Regions from separate parts of the Nocardioides sp. CF8 genome, predicted to be linked through region 2. Evidence: riboswitches for the same ligand, from Rfam matches in the RefSeq annotation. Region 2 holds a riboswitch; the other holds the start of a gene.
What was found. Region 2 has a riboswitch for thiamine pyrophosphate ahead of CF8_RS01395 (thiamine ABC transporter substrate-binding protein). Riboswitches for the same ligand answer to the same signal wherever they lie in the genome.

Region 1 (3,396 bases), 490 kb from region 2:
ACGAGCGGCCGGTTGTCCGGTGTCCCCGGCCGGTCGCGGGCGAGCGCCTCGCACAGCTCGGCCCGGTCGAGGCCCGGCACCAGCTCCGTCGCGGCATCCAGCAGGCGCCGTACGCCACCGGCGGTGACCACCGGCGGACCGTCGTGCTCCTCGGACGTGGCGCCGACGACCAACTCCCCGTCGGCGCGCGGCACGAGATAGACCGGCTCGCCGCGCACCCAGCCGCGCAGCACGCGCGTCAGGCCGACGTCGCCGCGCAGCCGCAGGATCTCACCGCGCACGCCCCGCACCAGGTGCGCGTACGGCGCCGGCAACCGCGCGCCGGTGGCGATCACCGTCGCATCGGGGCCGACGATGGGGCGCTGCGCGACCACCCGCGGCCCGAGCGCGGCGAGCAGCGCCGCGACGACGGCGCGGGGGTCGACCGCGCGGTCGTGCGCCAGCACCGCGGCGGCAGTGACGCGACCGAGGGACGGCTCGAGGGCCCGGGCCGCGCGGCCGTCGAGCACCTCGACCTGCTCGCCGTGGGTGGCGAGGAGCTCGGCCTGGCGCTCGACCTCCTGGCGGTCACCGGCGTCGATGCCGACCAGCAGCGTGCCGGAGTCGTGCAGGGGCACGCCCAGCCCAGCGGCGTACGGCGACCACAACCCCGCGGAGGCGACGGCCAGGGCGTGCAGGGCGGACTCGCCGTGCCAAGCCTCGCCCGCCGGCGAGAGCATGCCCGCCGCGGCGTGGCTGGCGCCCGAGCCGGGGGCCCGGTCGACGACCGTGACGTCGTGGCCGCGCTCGACGAGCTCGACGGCGCAGGCGAGCCCGACGATGCCGGCCCCCAGGACGTGCACACGCATCAGCCGACCGCCGTCACGAGCTCCTTCGCGGCTGCCAAGGGATCGTGATGTCGCCAGATCGAGCCGATCACGGCGACGCCGTGGGCACCCGCTGCTCGCGCAGCCCGGGCACCCACGGCGTCGACCCCACCGATCGCGACCAGTGGAAGTGCCCCCGTGACACTCCTGATCGCGTCGGGACCCAGGGGGGCCGGCAGTCCGGCCTTCGAGGTGGTGGCGAAGACCGGGCCGAAGCCGGCATAGCTGGCGCCGTCGGCGGCGGCCCGCTCGATGGCGCCGCGGTCGCGACAGGTCGCCCCGATCAGGAGATCGGGCGCGAGTCGGCGGGCGTCGGCGACGGCCAGGTCGTCGGCCCCGAGGTGCACGCCGTCGGCGCCGGTGGCGAGCGCGACGTCGAGCCGGTCGTCGACGACGACCGTCGCGCCGGCCGGACGCACGGCGGCGAGCACCAGCCGGGTCAGCTCGACCAGCTCGCGCGTGGTGGCGTCCTTGTCGCGGACCTGGAAGCCAGTGACACCAGCGGCGGCGAGGCCCTCGAGCAGGTCGAGGTCGTCGGCTGCAGAGACCAGCGCGAAAATGCGGGGCAGGGAGGAACGGGACAGCATCGGATCGCTTCCTTCGCCGGCATTACCCGGATCAGGTGTAACGGTCGGAGCGGAATTCAGCTCCCTCTCAGCCCGCTGCCGCGAGCTCCCGTGGGGACGTGTCCGACGCTAGCAGAGTCGACTGCTCGCCGATCGGGCTGCGTGCCGCCTCGACCTCGGGGCGGCGTAGTCTCAGTGCCCGTGAGCGACGCTGAAACCCCCTACGCCGACCTGCTGCCGACCCACGGATCGAACGGCACCGACGAGACGCCGTACAGGCTGGTCACGACCGAGGGCGTGTCCACGTTCGAGGCCGAAGGACAGACGTTCCTCAAGGTCGACCCGGAGGCGATCCGGCGGCTCACCGCCGAGGCGATGCACGACATCAGCCACTACCTGCGCCCCGCGCACCTCGCGCAGCTCCGCAAGATCATCGACGACCCGGAGTCCAGCGGCAACGACCGCTTCGTCGCGCTCGACCTGCTCAAGAACGTCAACATCTCCGCCGGCGGCGTGCTGCCGATGTGCCAGGACACCGGCACCGCGATCGTGATGGGCAAGAAGTCCGAGGGCGTGCTCACCGGCATCAACGACGCCGAGGCGATCAGCGCCGGCGTCAAGGACGCCTACACGAAGCTCAACCTGCGCTACTCCCAGCTGTCGCCGCTGACGACCTACGAGGAGAAGAACACCGGCACCAACCTGCCGGCGCAGGTCGAGCTCTACTCGATGGAGCAGGGTCCGAAGGGGCCGGAGTACAAGTTCCTCTTCATGGCCAAGGGCGGCGGCTCGGCCAACAAGTCGTTCCTCTTCCAGGAGACCAAGGCGATCCTCAACCCCGAGCGGATGCTGGCCTTCCTCGACGAGAAGATCCGCTCCCTCGGCACGGCCGCGTGCCCGCCGTACCACCTCGCCGTCGTCATCGGCGGCACGAGCGCGGAATATGCGCTGAAGACCGCGAAGTACGCCTCGGCGCACTACCTCGACGACCTGCCCACCGCGGGCTCGATGGCGGCTCATGGCTTCAGGGACCTCGAGCTCGAGGAGGAGGTCTTCAAGCTGACTCAGTCCTTCGGCATCGGCGCGCAGTTCGGCGGGAAGTACTTCTGCCACGACGTGCGCGTCGTCCGCCTCCCCCGCCACGGCGCCTCGCTGCCCGTCGCGATCGCCGTCTCCTGCTCGGCCGACCGGCAGGCGCTCGGCAAGATCACGGCGGAGGGCGTCTTCCTCGAGCAGCTCGAGACCGACCCCGCCCACTACATGCCTTCCGCGGGAGTCTCGGAGGAGATCGCCTCCGGCGAGGTCGTGAAGATCGACCTGAACCAGCCGATGGACGAGATCCTGGCCGAGCTCAGCAAGCACCCCGTCAAGACGCGGCTCTCGCTGACCGGCCCGCTCGTCGTCGCGCGCGACATCGCGCACGCCAAGATCAAGGAGCGCCTCGACGCGGGCGAGGAGATGCCGTCCTACCTGCGCGACCACCCGGTCTACTACGCCGGCCCGGCCAAGACGCCGACCGGCATGGCGTCGGGGTCGTTCGGCCCGACCACGGCCGGACGGATGGATTCGTACGTCGAGCAGTTCCAGGCCGCGGGTGGCTCGAAGGTGATGCTCGCCAAGGGCAACCGCTCGAAGCAGGTCACCGAGGCGTGCGGCTCGCACGGCGGGTTCTACCTCGGCTCCATCGGCGGCCCCGCCGCCCGCCTCGCCCAGGACTGCATCACCTCGGTGTCGGTGCTGGAGTACGAGGAGCTCGGCATGGAGGCCGTCTGGAAGATCGAGGTCGAGGACTTCCCGGCCTTCATCGTCGTCGACGACAAGGGCAACGACTTCTTCACCGACCCGTCCGGTGCGGTCAACGTGCCGATCTCGGGGATCCGCGTCCGCTCCGCGGAGTAGGACGAGGACCCCCGAGACATCGATCAGCGGGAGACGGTCTCCGCCTCGGCCCGCTCCGTCACGCC
Region 2 (3,396 bases):
ACCCCGCCCAGGGTGAGCACGATGCCGAAGGCGGTCGCGCAGAAGAGGAAGACGACACTCGCGGCGCTGACGATCGCCGGGCGCAGCGCCGGCAGCGTCACCGTCCACCACACCTGCGCCGGCGAGGCACCGAGGGCTGCGGCCGCCTCGGCGGGCCTGGTGTCGAGCGACTCCCAGGCGGCCCCGACCGCCCGGACCACGACCGCGATGTTGAAGAAGACGAGGCCGGCGATGATCGCGACCGGTGTCCCGTCGAGGCCGAGGAAGCCGAGCGGCCCGGCCTCGCCGAGGAGCAGCCGGAAGGCCACGCCGACCACGACGGTCGGCAGCACGAAGGGCACCAGCAGCGTTGCCCGGACCAGCCGGCGACCCGGCAGCGCGAGGCGGTGCAGCACGAAGGCCACCGGCAGGCCGAGAAGCACCGCGATCGCCGTCGCCGACCCCGCGGACCACACCGTGAACCACGCGACCCGCCGCACCCGGGGCCGAGCCAGGACGTCGAGGACGCCGCGAGGGTCGAAGGCCCCGTCGGGCCAGAACCCGCGCGCCACCATGCCGCTCACCGGCAGCACGAAGAACACGCCGACGACCAGCACCGGCCCGGTCGCGAGCAGCGCGAGGGTCAGCCAGCGCCTCACCGGGAGGTCCTACCTGGTGACAACGTCCGTCCACTCCGAGAGCCACTGCTCACGGTTGGTCGCGATGTCGGCCGGCGGCACCGACAGCGGCGACGGCGGCTGCACGGCGTACGTCGCCCAGTCGGTCGGCACCTCGACGCTGTCGCTCACGGGGTAGACGTACATCGAGGTCGGCAACGCGGCCTGCACCTCGTCGGAGAGCAGCCAGTCGATGACGGCCTCGGCACCGGCCGGGTTGGCCGCGCCCTCGAGGACGCCTGCGTACTCGACCTGGCGGAAGCAGGTGTCGAGCAGGGCCTCGGTGGTGGTCTCCCCGTCGCTGACGGTGAACGCCGGCGAGGAGTCGTAGGAGACGACGATCGGGCGCTCGCCCTTGCCGCCACCCTGGGTGAAGTCGCCGTAGTAGGCGTCCTCCCAGCCGTCGACGACCTTGAGCCCGTTGTCCATCAGGCTTGACCAGTAGCCCTGCCAGCCGCCCTCGGCGTCGCCGTACTCCGCGATCGTGGCGAGCAGGAAGGCCATGCCGGGGCTGCTGGTCGACGCGCCCGGCGCGACCATCAGGTCCGAGTAGGTCGGGTCGATCAGGTCGGCCAGGGTCGAGGGCGGCTCGATGCTCTGCTTCTCGAACCACGTCTTGTCGATGTTGACGCACACGTGGCCGACGTCGATCGGGGTGAGCTTGTCGGCGCCCTCGTCCAGTGTGTAGTCCGAGGCACCCTCCGGCAGGGTCGGCTCGTAGGTCGCGAAGACGCCCTCGCCGAGCGGCCGCGAGGCGAAGGTGTTGTCGATGCCGAAGGCGAGGTCGCCGGTCGGGTTGTCCTTGGTCAGCGACAGCTTCGCGCTGAGCGTGCCGGCGTCGCCGGCGGCGCGGGTGACGAGGTCGATGCCGGACTCGGCCTCGAAGGCCTTGACCAGCTTCTTGGGCAGGGTGAAGGACTCGTGGGTCACGAGCACGACCTCGCCGCCGACCTCACCCTCGGGCGCGGTCGAGCCGGGCTCGGTGGCCGTCGGCTCGTTGTCGTCCCCGCCCAGGGTGCTGCACCCAGCGGCGGCGAGCACGAGCACGGACGTGATGGACAAGCTGGCAAGGCGACGCAGCATGCGTGGACTCCCTATCGCCGGTGTTAACCGGATCAGGTTCGGAGGGTCTGCAGACGGTCCTGCACTCTCAGCACTGGTGTGCTCCCCTGTCTTCGACCGCAAGCGTACGCCGCAGCGCGGGCGACCCCACTCCTGGTCCGTGGATAGATTGCGCCCATGCCGAGCCTCCGCCACCAGATCGTCGCCACCGCCGTCCCGCGGGTCCGCAAGGCACGCGAGCTCGACTCCGAGCCCGCCGAGCGCGCCCGGATCGAGGCCTGGCACCAGCGCACCCCCGCGGATCTGCCGACGAAGGCCGTGCGGCAGTTCGAGCGGCGCTTCAGCGTCGTCACCGAGGACATCGGCTTCCCCTCCCACGTCATCACACCGCGGCACACCGAGCCCACGCGCACGCTCTTCTACGTCCACGGCGGCGGCTTCGTCGCCGGCATCGACGCCGCCCACCTCCGCCACGCCACCCGCCTCGCCGGCCGGATCGGGGCGCGGGTCGTCATGCCCGACTATCCCCTCGCCCCCGAGCACACTTGGCGCGACAGCCACGACGCGCTCGTCGCGCAGGCCGCTCGCTTCGCCGACGAGCCGGGCGGGATCGTGCTCGCCGGCGACTCGGCCGGCGGCGGCCTCGCGCTCGCGATGGCGATCTCGATGCGGGACCGCGGGCTCACCCCGGCGACCCATCTCGTCCTGCACGCACCTTGGGTCGACCTGACGACCAGCACGCCCGAGACCCTGGAGGTCGATGCCGTCGACCCGTGGCTCTTCCACTCCAAGGTCGTCGTGTACGCCGACTGGTGGGCCGGTTCCGCGAGCGACCTGGCTCGTCCGGAGGTGTCACCGGCGCTGGCCGACCTCCACGACCTGCCGCCGGCGCTGCAGCTCTACGGCACCCGCGACCTGCTCTCGCCCGGCTGCCGGCTGCTGGCGAAGCGGGCTGCCGACGCCGGCTGGGACCTCACCAGCATCGAGGAGCCCGACCTCATCCACGTCTACAGCATCCTGCCGTTCATCCCCGAGGCCCGCCGGGCCCTGCGGCAGGTCGTCGAGTTCGTCTCGTGACGATCAGCGTCCACACCTTCGACGAGCTCGACTCCCGCGCCGCCTACGCGTTGTGGCGACTGCGGCAGCAGGTGTTCGTCGTCGAGCAGCAGTCGCCGTACCCCGATCTCGACGGTCGCGACCTCGAGCCGGCCACCCGCCACGTGCTGGCCCACGACGGGGCCGAGCTGGTCGCCTGCCTGCGGGTGCTCGACGACGGAACGCACGCGCGGATCGGACGCGTCGCCGTCACGCCGGCCGCCCGTGGCCGTGGGCTGGCGCGCGAGCTGATGGCCGCGGCACTCGCCGCGATCGGCGACCGCGAGATCCGGCTGGACGCGCAGACCGGGCTGACGGAGTGGTACGCCACCTACGGCTTCGAGGTCAGCGGGCCGGAGTTCGTCGAGGACGGGGTGGCGCACCGGCCGATGGTGCGTCAGGCGCCGTAGAGCACGACCCCGTCGTCGTCGCCGCGCGTGAGCGATCCGCGCGCGACGAGCAGCTCGAGGTGGGCGCGCGTCTCGAGCGTCGCGAGCGCCGCGTTGAAGACGTCGAGGTCCGCCAGCTTGTGCTCGTGCCGGGTCCACGGCAGCACGCTCGCGACGTCGTACGCCGATCGCGA

Region 1: another riboswitch for thiamine pyrophosphate. It lies ahead of thiE (thiamine phosphate synthase); the one in region 2 lies ahead of CF8_RS01395 (thiamine ABC transporter substrate-binding protein).

Annotation. Positions count from the first base shown of each region.
Region 1 is NZ_CM001852.1:771,370-774,765, reverse strand. Features, by position in the region: gene CF8_RS03805 (FAD-dependent oxidoreductase) at 1-848, opposite strand, end outside; gene thiE (thiamine phosphate synthase) at 848-1,453, opposite strand; TPP riboswitch at 1,445-1,555, opposite strand; gene CF8_RS03795 (fumarate hydratase) at 1,628-3,331, shown strand; gene CF8_RS03790 (DoxX family protein) at 3,355-3,396, opposite strand, start outside.
Region 2 is NZ_CM001852.1:277,388-280,783, reverse strand. Features, by position in the region: gene CF8_RS01400 (ABC transporter permease) at 1-638, opposite strand, end outside; gene CF8_RS01395 (thiamine ABC transporter substrate-binding protein) at 648-1,718, opposite strand; TPP riboswitch at 1,731-1,837, opposite strand; gene CF8_RS01390 (alpha/beta hydrolase) at 1,896-2,795, shown strand; gene CF8_RS01385 (GNAT family N-acetyltransferase) at 2,792-3,223, shown strand; gene CF8_RS01380 (MBL fold metallo-hydrolase) at 3,211-3,396, opposite strand, start outside.